Regions from separate parts of the Pseudoalteromonas sp. NZS11 genome, predicted to be linked through region 3. Evidence: predicted binding sites of a transcription regulator. Region 3 holds the regulator's gene; each other region holds the start of a gene.

Region 1 (3,289 bases), on a different contig from region 3:
TTCCCACTCGAATTAATCAACACTCATCGTTTTACACGAATAACTGACTGATTGTACCAGACGAAGCATAACTAACAAGTAAAGTCAGGTATATTAATAAGCAAATGAGTAGAAATTAAAGATTAATAAATAATAAAATTTAGGTTTTTCTAATATAGCTACAATGTATAAATATACAGAGCAATATTCATTGTAGGTACATTGTAATTATTGGTATTTTTTATTTACACCATACCTAGCTTAATCAACTTAAAACACATAAGTACATTAAAAAGGAACACCTATGCAACAGAGCGTTCTAACCGCAACTTTAAAGAATTGATTAGGCAATGTACCAATGTAGTATAAGTAAGCGATATAACTAAGCTTATGTATCAATGGGAACTAAGTAGAGCGTCATGTAGCCTCTGCTGAGGCTGCATTGAGTGGTCAATAATTTCATCTTATAAAAAGCGACTTCGGTAGCTTTTTTTTCCTTTTTGTTGCCGCATACATTATCCTAGGTCATAATCTAACGTCTTATTTAAACGCGGAATTTTTATGAACTGGCTTGCCCAATTACCCACCCAACGTACCCCGTGGCTTTTATTTACAGCTATCGTTTTTTTACTTGAAGTGACCGCCCTTTTCTTTCAATACCAAATGGGATTGGCGCCTTGCATAATGTGCATATATCAACGTACAGCCGTACTGGGTCTATTAGGCGCAGGAATCGTAGGTTCGACTAAACCACAGAGCAAAGCAGTTCGTATATTAGCGTATGTAATTTGGGGTGTATCGAGTGTTTGGGGATATTTAATTGCTCGCGAGCATATTGATATGCAAACCACCACAGACCCTTTTGCATTTAGCTGTGAGTTTGAACCAAACTTCCCATCGTTTATGCCGTTACATGAATGGATACCTAGCTTTTTTCAGGCGACCGGGGATTGTGGAAATATAGATTGGCAGTTTGTTGGTTTGAGCATGCCTGCTTGGATGGAAATTATATTTGGGATTTTCTCACTAACACTATTTATTATAGTTATTGGCCGTTTATTAATTAAAAAGTCGATTTGATATGTTTACATTTTTTTCAAGCCAATTAGATGAGCTTAAACATCTAAAAGTACGCAAGCGCCAAGACGTAATAGCACTTTCTTTAAGTATGTTATCGCCAACTGATAAAGTGTTACTGCGTATTATTAAATTAATATTACTAAGTCCACTATTTTTAATATTCACGGTATTTAAAGGTTGGATATTAATCCCGTTTTTGATACTCGGCGGACTTTGCTACCCACTTTTAACAACACCTATTGAAATCAACTTTGCTAAAAAACACTTAAGCGATGCATTAAAACAATTTAATCAGGGCGCATAGCGCCCTGATTGTTATCTACTGCTATTAAAGTGAAATTTTCCCCTCTAATTTGGCTAATAGTTTTTTACCAATTCCTTTAACTTGCGATAAATCACTAACGCTTTTAAATTCGCCGTTTTCTTCACGGTAATCCACAATTGCCTGCGCTTTTTTCTTACCTATACCCGGTAGCTTAGCAAGCATATCTGCATCAGCATTATTTATACTAATTGTCTCAACTTGAGGCATTTGCTTAGTTACTTCCGATAATTGTGCATATACGGTAGTTGCAGGTAGTAAGCATAATAAGCTTATTATGAATAAATTTTTTAACGTTTTCATCAAACTTGTCCCTATTCTTCTTTTCTTAATTTTGAATGTTGCTTAGGAAAACCAAAAAGTAAGGAACTGAAAAGCTCATCATTTAAAGTGTACCTAAACGCATTATCACTATGATCCGAAATCCTGAAAATGCAGCTGGTACAACAAGTGATTGCTTAACTAAAGTAAAGTTACCGTTTTTTGTCAAATTTAAGACACCTAAAAATTAATACTTCGCGCTTGCAAATTTACGCCCAAACCATTACTGTACATAAAAACAGTAATCTAATGGTTTTTACAAACCACGGTGCCAAGCAATTTTGCAGGAGAAATCATGGCTGTTGTTGTTAAATATGTTGTAGAACGAAACGGAGTCGAGCGTATGACGTTTACTACCAAAAAAGAAGCTGATGCTTATGACAAGATGCTCGATATAGCAGAATCACTTGAGCTAATGCTAGAAAAGGTAGACGTACCGCTTAGTGAGCAACAAATTGAATCACTTGCTTTAGAAATAGCGAAAAGCAAAGATGACTTTATGACCATATTAAAGGGCGGCAAAGATCCAGTTGTTACCAAAGCGCCAGCAAAAAGTAAAAAGTCAGATAACGTTGCGTCAATTGAAGATAACAACGATAAAAAAGCAAGTTAACTCGTAGATTGCCCTCTCCTCGGACGGGACAAACTAAATAAAAAAGGGAGCAACTTAGTTGCTCCCTTTTTTATTATACCAATTCGCTTAATTAAGTGATCTATTTTGAGGGTGGAAAAACGTGTTGATAGCTAGGCAAAAAATTTGATATTTAGTTGTTCTAAATGATAATTTTTTAACGCCGGTAGCAACACGTTTAGCACCGCAAAATGATTAAGTATTATCGCGGATTGGTATTACTTACTACTCATTTTAAAATGAATAGTAATTGCTATTTAAAGCTCTTTTTCTACTTCATCAAATAAAGCAGTGATGTTTTGCTCTGGCTCTTTTGTTACTAAGCTAACAACAACAATTGCGATACTCGCTAAAATAAAGCCAGGTACTATTTCATACATAAAGCTACTTAAACTTTCACCATTAATAGTAAACGGACCATAAATCCAAACAAGCACTGTAAACGCACCTACTAACATACCAGATAAGGCGCCAGCAAAATTCATACGTTTCCAATAAAGGCTAAACAATACAAGAGGTCCAAAAGCAGCACCAAAGCCTGCCCATGCATTACTTACTAGGTCTAAAATAGAGCTATCTCTATCGTACGCTAAATAAATTGCAAACAGGGCAACAAATGCAACGCTAATTCGACCAACAGTAACTAATTCAAAGTCGCTAGCATCTTTACGTAAAAATGTTTTATATAAATCTTCAGTCAATGAACTTGAGCTTACTAGCAATTGCGATGAGATAGTACTCATGATAGCAGCCAAAATTGCAGCTAGTAAAAAGCCAGCAATAAGTGGATGGAACAATAACTCAGAAAGAATTAGGAAAATCGTTTCAGGATCTTCAACTACAATATTATTCTCATAAGTATAAGCAGCACCAAATATACCAGTACCAACAGCACCAAGGGCAGCAACAATCATCCATGTCATACCAATACGGCGAGCTTTAGGCATATCCTTAAC
Region 2 (3,289 bases), on a different contig from region 3:
CATCGTCAATAAAATCTTGAACAACTTCTTGAAACTTTGGCGCGACAGCCTTGTGAGCTTCATCAAAAATTACTAACGTTACTTTTTCAGCAAGCTTGCTATATAAAAGTTGGAGTTGCCTTGAGTTACTTTTACGTAGGCTTAGAAATTTATGTAAGCCAGCAACTACAAAGCCAGAATCAATACCACTCAAACTTTCAGTTGAACTTGAGTAAAAGCCATAAAGTGAAGTAGAGCGATTACCTAATGACTTCCATGCTTTTGAAAACTCGGTATAAGCCTGCGAACAAAGCTCTTCTCTATCGGCTAACCAAAGTACTAAGTTATTTTCAGATTGCCTTAAATGCTCAGCAGCAATATTCATTGCCGTACGTGTTTTACCAGCACCTGTAGGTAAGTGAATTAGAACGCGTTTTTTTTGTTGTTGGAGGTCGTATAATACTTGTTTGCTTATATTTTGCTGGTAGGGATAAAGCCCATAGTCAGGAGTAATACACGTAATACTCTCTAATAGATTATCTTGTTCAAGCTGGCTTTCATATAAAGAAGAAAGCCCTAATAAAGCTGCAAACTTGTCAGGATTTTCTGCTGACCAGCTTATAACAGCATTGTAATGTTCGGGTTTAATTTGTTTGGCTTGAAGCTCAAAGCTTGGGAATAAATCAACCAATTGTAATGCTGATAAACGTTCAATTAATTTATTACGGAGCTGCAAATCAAATATAAAATCAACTTGTTTAACACTTGCAACAATACCTGCTAGCTTATTTTTATTATAAGAACTACTCTCTGATACTTGATTCTCAGCTGCATTAATATTGAGTACAAAAGACATTACATTTTTTGGAAGAAAGCTTAATAGCTCATCCTCAGAAAAGTTTGATAGAATTTTTGCCAGCATTGATATCCCTTTCAATATGAAGTCTAATCTTTTTATTGCTAAATCAAAGTATTAGATAAGTAAAAATGTATAATACAAATAAAGGTACAAATTTGTAACCCAAAAGGCAAATTTTTTATTAATAACAACTGTACAAATAACCAGTTAATTGTAAATTAGAGCTTTCTCTCAGCTGATAATCCGTATAATATGTGCGGCGTTGGACAATTTCTCCAGGAGCAGTTTTAAGCATGAAAGCTAAATTTACAGGGCACGACACCTTCCCCTTACGCTACGGATGGCTATTCAAAGCTATTAATCACTTGAATAATAAAAGCAATTTTTCGTCTAGCGAAGATAGTATTCGCAATTCTGTTGTTGAATTAGGTGTTGGTAAAAATATGGTAAAAGCGATTCAGTATTGGGCTGAATCAAGCAACGTAATAAAAAGAAGTCCTCAAAGTGATTATGGTCATTATGTGACAGATAGTGGTAAATACTTGTTTGGTGCTTTAGATAAAAAAGGACAAGATCCTTTTTTAGAAATGCCTGGTTCTATTTGGTTACTACACTTCTGGTTAAATTTTAATAATGAAAGCCTTACAGCTTATCGTTACTTTTTTAATTATTCTAATGTTCAATATTTTGAGAAAAGTAAACTTACCGATGATTGCTATGACGATGCAAAACGATTAGTAAAAACAGAAATTGGTAATCCTAGTACTCTAAAAAAAGATGTAGACTGCTTTTTAAATACTTACAGTAAAAAACAAAAAAATAGTACTGCTAAAAAAATAACTAAAGTCGATGAAGATCACTTTACTTCACCTCTTTCTGAGCTGAACTTATTACAAGATAACGGTGGTGGATTCTATATAAGCAATCTATCTGAGCGCCCTGAATTACCTGTTGAGATATTTATTTTTGCGTTACTTGAATTTTTTAATAACGAAACTCAAGATTCAAACGTTGGTACTATCGATTTTGACTCGCTTCTAACAAAACCTTGCTCTCCGGGAAGGATTTTTAGGCTTTCAGAATCGGGCTTAGGTCAAAAGTTAGACGAGGCTCAAGAATTTACTGATAAGCACGTAACTTGGGTTGATTCATTAGGATTGAGACAAGTAAGTATATCAGATGATATAAAAAACAACGCTATCAATTACTTAGATATGTACTACGGTAAATAATATGTCAGACACTTTAATTACAATAAATCAACGCTACAAAAGTTCGACACGAATTGATACTGAGAGTACTGATTTTTCTCCATTTATTGATGAATTTGTATTGCATGGCACAGCCATTAATGTACTTGATACCATTAGCCGTGAATTTGAAAATAGCACTCAACGCGCTTTTACTATTACTGGGCCTTATGGGTCGGGTAAATCAACCGTTGCCTTATTTTTATCATGCTTGCTTTCTATAGATGTTGAGCAACGTACCTATGCATTGCAAAAGCTGAATAATGGTCAAAATATTATTACTGATTTTGATAAACGCTTTGCATTAAAAAATGGCTGGCAAACAGTTAAGCATGTATGTGGTTTAGAAGCGCCAGCGAACAGTATTTTAGTTAGCTTACTTAATGCATTTGATGAAGACTTTGATAAAACAGAAATAGCTAATTTTGATGATGATAAATGCTTAGCTGAAATAAAAAAATTATTACAGAAACCCAGTAAAAATGAAGACGGTGTTTTAATTTTACTTGACGAAATGGGTAAAGCTTTAGATTACCAGTCTCGTGAGAACAAAGACTTACATTTATTTCAATCTTTAGCTGATATTGTACAACAAGCAAAACGCCCTGTGTTGCTTATGGGGTTTTTACATCAAGCTTTTTCGGATTATGCTAAAAATAAAGATGTTAAAACTCAAAAAGAATGGAGCAAAGTACAAGGCCGCTACCGTGATTTGAGCTTCAACCCATCAATTGATGAATCTTTAACTCTCGTGGGTGATTCTATTTATAGAGCACCTAAAATAGCTGATGCTATTGAATCAAAGTATGCCAATTTAGTTAATACTGTAAGTGGTGCTTTTGCTAATCAAAATAAAAACGTCAATGCACTGAGTAAAACGTTACCATTAGATCCTATTGTCAGCTTATTGCTTGGCCCTGTTTCTCGTCGTCGTTTTTCTCAGAACGAGCGTAGCTTATTTGGCTTTTTAGCCTCACATGAAAAACATGGTTTTAGAGAGTTTTTAAATAATAGCTACAGTGAGTTTAATGAAGAGCTCGCTTTGTATCGCCCAGAAATGTACTGGGATTACCTTTACCATAATTTACATCACCTAATTGTTACCTCGCAGGACAGTAAAGCATGGCTCGAAGGCTCTGATGCAATATATAGAGCAGAGCAAAAAGGTGGCGTGCTCCATATAGCTATTACTAAGCTTATT
Region 3 (3,289 bases):
GATATCCAGCTAGCTTTAAACGCTAAAAAATACTTAAAAGCTGCGAAATATCTATATAAAGTGGTTAATAGAGCATAGTTGATTTGGTATAACGGTAAAACTGCGTTAAAGTTTGCAATGAAATTATTAGAGGATAAATACGAAACGATGTCGGAAATTCAATTTTTAAATGTAGATCTTGAGCTTGAATCAAAGCAAGATATTAGTTTGCTAGTGGCAGACTTGAAAAAAGTCGCGACGATTTTACATTATGACAAAGACGAATACCGTCAATTAGCGCGTATTGAAGCAACAGGTGTAGTAAACACGCCTGACAAAGCAATAAACCATATATGTGAGCTTATTGAATCGTGTTCGCGTAACGCGCTAAAACAATGGTTAAGCTGTTCACGTAGAACGTTTGATATTGGTTTTGAATCAGGCACTTCACCTAAGTGCTTTAATCAAGCCTTAGATGCAGATACATTACTACGTATATCTGCGATTGGTGCGGGTATGGAAATTACAATTTACCCAATCGAAAAGTAACTATCTTCGCTCTACGACTGCTGCGGTCATTTTTGATACGCAGCACAGCTCATTGCGGCTATTTGTAATTTTTATTTCCCACACTGAACTACGTTTGCCAATATGAAACGCTCTTGCCGTTGCTGTTAAAGTGCCGTTGCGAGATGCTTTTAAATGACTTGCGCTAATTTCCTGCCCCACGCAGTAAAATTTTGTAAAATCGACAACAAAGTTAGCTGCATAGCTGGCAACTGTTTCGGCAAGTACAACGTTAGCACCGCCGTGAACCATTCCCATTGGATTATGATGCTCAGGAATTGCCGGCATAGTGGCTACTAAGTAATCATCACCAATTTCAGTGACTTCTATTCCCATGGTTTTCATTAATGTTCCTTGGCCATCAATGCCTTGTTCTAACTGCTTGCACAGCTCTAAAGTGATGGGCTGGTACCAAATACTCATAATGACTCCTTTGCTTTTTTAATCATTTATAAATCTAGCTTTAGTTATATCCCTAAAATGTACACAAGTGAAATTACTTTGGCTATTTTAAGGCTTAATTTAAATTTGCGATTTTTATTTAACTGTATATACTCACAGTTAAATGTACTGTATGGAAAACCAGTTGTATGCGACCATTAACGAACCGCCAAGCTCAAATACTCGAACTAATTAAAGTTTTTATTAAAGACACTGGTATGCCTCCTACACGTGCTGAAATAGCGCAAACATTAGGTTTTAAAAGTGCCAATGCTGCTGAAGAACATTTAAAAGCACTTGCTAAAAAAGGCGCAATTAAAATGAAACCAGGTGCAAGCCGTGGTATTCAGTTAATTGAAGAAGAAGAGCCAGAACAATTAGGTTTACCGCTTATAGGGCGTGTTGCTGCTGGTTCACCTATTTTGGCGCAAGAGCACGTTGAAAGTCACTGCAAAATCGATCCATTAATGTTTAAACCGGCTGCAGATTTTTTACTACGCGTTAACGGTATGAGCATGAAAGATATTGGTATTATGGATGGTGATTTACTTGCTGTACATCGTACTCAAACCGCTGAAAACGGGCAAGTTATTGTTGCCCGCCTAGATGAAGACGTAACTGTAAAACGTCTTGAGAAAGCGGGTCGTAAAGTATTACTTCATGCTGAAAACGACGATTTTGAATCTATTGAAGTAGATCTTGAGAATGAGTCTTTTAATATTGAAGGCTTAGCCGTTGGCGTTATAAGAAACGCTGATTGGATGTGACTTTAAAAATAGCTTTTAAACAAGCAGTTTTATAAATGCGTACTAATTAGTACGCATTTTTTGTTTTAAATTCGCACTAAAAATAGGGCATAAATAGCTCACTGACAATTTAAGCTGTAAACTTTTTTGCACTTATATTTTCCCCCTCCGAATACGTTAAACCCCTTTGTTTTGCTCATCTTTTGAACTTACTGTTACCTAGTTGGTTACTGATTTTTTATTAATTACTCAATATCACCTGATTGTTTTTTATACTAAAACTTGCTTGTTGTTCATTTTTTAGCTAATTATTAATGTGCTGAGCTAATAATAACTCACAGCTTTTTAGTTTTGAGAACACACAATATACACAAACCCGTTGTTGGCGCAGCAAAACCAATCAATATTAAATGAGATTGACTAAAAAAATAAAAATAACGAATTGGCGTTTAAGCCGTATGCCTCTTCGCTTTGCATTCGCAATAGCATCAAAGGAGCCGTCACATGGGTAAACTGACCTCTACCTTGTGGCTTATATTATGTGTTTTTTCGCACCCAGTTTTGGCTAACAGCCAATACAATATGCGCAAAGGCGTAACCGATATAAGCAATAATGTATATCAGCTGCACATGACCATATTTATAATATGTTGTGTGATTGGGGTGATAGTGTTCGCAATTATGTTTTGGGCACTTATTCATCACCGTAAATCTAAAGGGGCTGTACCTGCCCAATTTCACGAAAGCACTAAAGTAGAAATACTTTGGACTGCAATCCCGTTTGTTATTTTAATTGCTATGGCAGTACCAGCCACTAAAACCCTAATTGCAATGGAAGATGCCAGCAAAGCTGATCTCACTATTAAAATTACAGGCTCGCAATGGAAATGGCATTATGAATATATGGGTGAAGATGTAGAGTTCTACTCTATTTTATCTACCCCGCAAGATGAAATAGCGAATCTTGCAGATAAAAATCCTAACTACTTACTTGAGGTTGATAAACCTCTCGTACTGCCAATAAATCAAAAAGTACGATTTTTAATGACTTCTGACGATGTTATTCACTCTTGGTGGGTACCTGATTTTGCAGTTAAAAAAGATGCGAATCCCGGCTTTATAAACGAAACATGGACGAACATAAACGAAGAAGGTACTTACCGAGGCCAATGTGCTGAGTTGTGTGGTAAAGATCATGGCTTTATGCCCGTTGTGGTGGTCGCTAAATCTGAGGCTGATTTTAAAACGTGGCTTGCAGATGCAAAGCAAGCTAAACAAAAAGCAGCATTAGCAGATGCCGCATTACTTGATAAAACCCTCCCAAAAGAAGAATTAATGACTTTAGGCGAACAAGTATATATGGCCAATTGTGCTGCATGTCATCAGCCTACTGGCATGGGGTTACCGGGTGTATTTCCTGCACTTAAAGGCAGCCCTATAGTGCTTGGCGATATAAAAGATCACATTGATGTAGTTATCCATGGGCGACCCGGTACGGCAATGCAAGCATTTGCCAAACAGTTATCTATAAAGCAATTAGCAGCGGTTATTACTTA

The links. The regulator LexA, encoded in region 3, represses DNA repair genes until DNA is damaged. The targets are predictions, from matches to a motif close to TACTGTATNNNNATACAGTA.
Region 1: the regulator LexA is predicted to act here: its motif matches at 1,927-1,946, upstream of I6E82_RS03055 (YebG family protein).
Region 2: the regulator LexA is predicted to act here: its motif matches at 1,028-1,047, upstream of I6E82_RS04085 (DUF4007 family protein).

What each region holds. Positions count from the first base shown of each region.
Region 1 is NZ_JADYWP010000001.1:693,769-697,057, reverse strand. It holds gene dsbB (disulfide bond formation protein DsbB) at 541-1,059, shown strand; gene I6E82_RS03065 (DUF6170 family protein) at 1,061-1,363, shown strand; gene I6E82_RS03060 (ComEA family DNA-binding protein) at 1,388-1,684, opposite strand; gene I6E82_RS03055 (YebG family protein) at 1,998-2,315, shown strand; gene putP (sodium/proline symporter PutP) at 2,591-3,289, opposite strand, start outside.
Region 2 is NZ_JADYWP010000002.1:64,869-68,157, forward strand. It holds gene I6E82_RS04080 (DEAD/DEAH box helicase) at 1-901, opposite strand, end outside; gene I6E82_RS04085 (DUF4007 family protein) at 1,132-2,070, shown strand; gene I6E82_RS04090 (hypothetical protein) at 2,072-3,289, shown strand, end outside.
Region 3 is NZ_JADYWP010000012.1:72,930-76,218, reverse strand. It holds gene I6E82_RS18070 (hypothetical protein) at 148-528, shown strand; gene I6E82_RS18065 (PaaI family thioesterase) at 529-969, opposite strand; gene lexA (transcriptional repressor LexA) at 1,137-1,754, shown strand; gene coxB (cytochrome c oxidase subunit II) at 2,238-3,289, shown strand, end outside.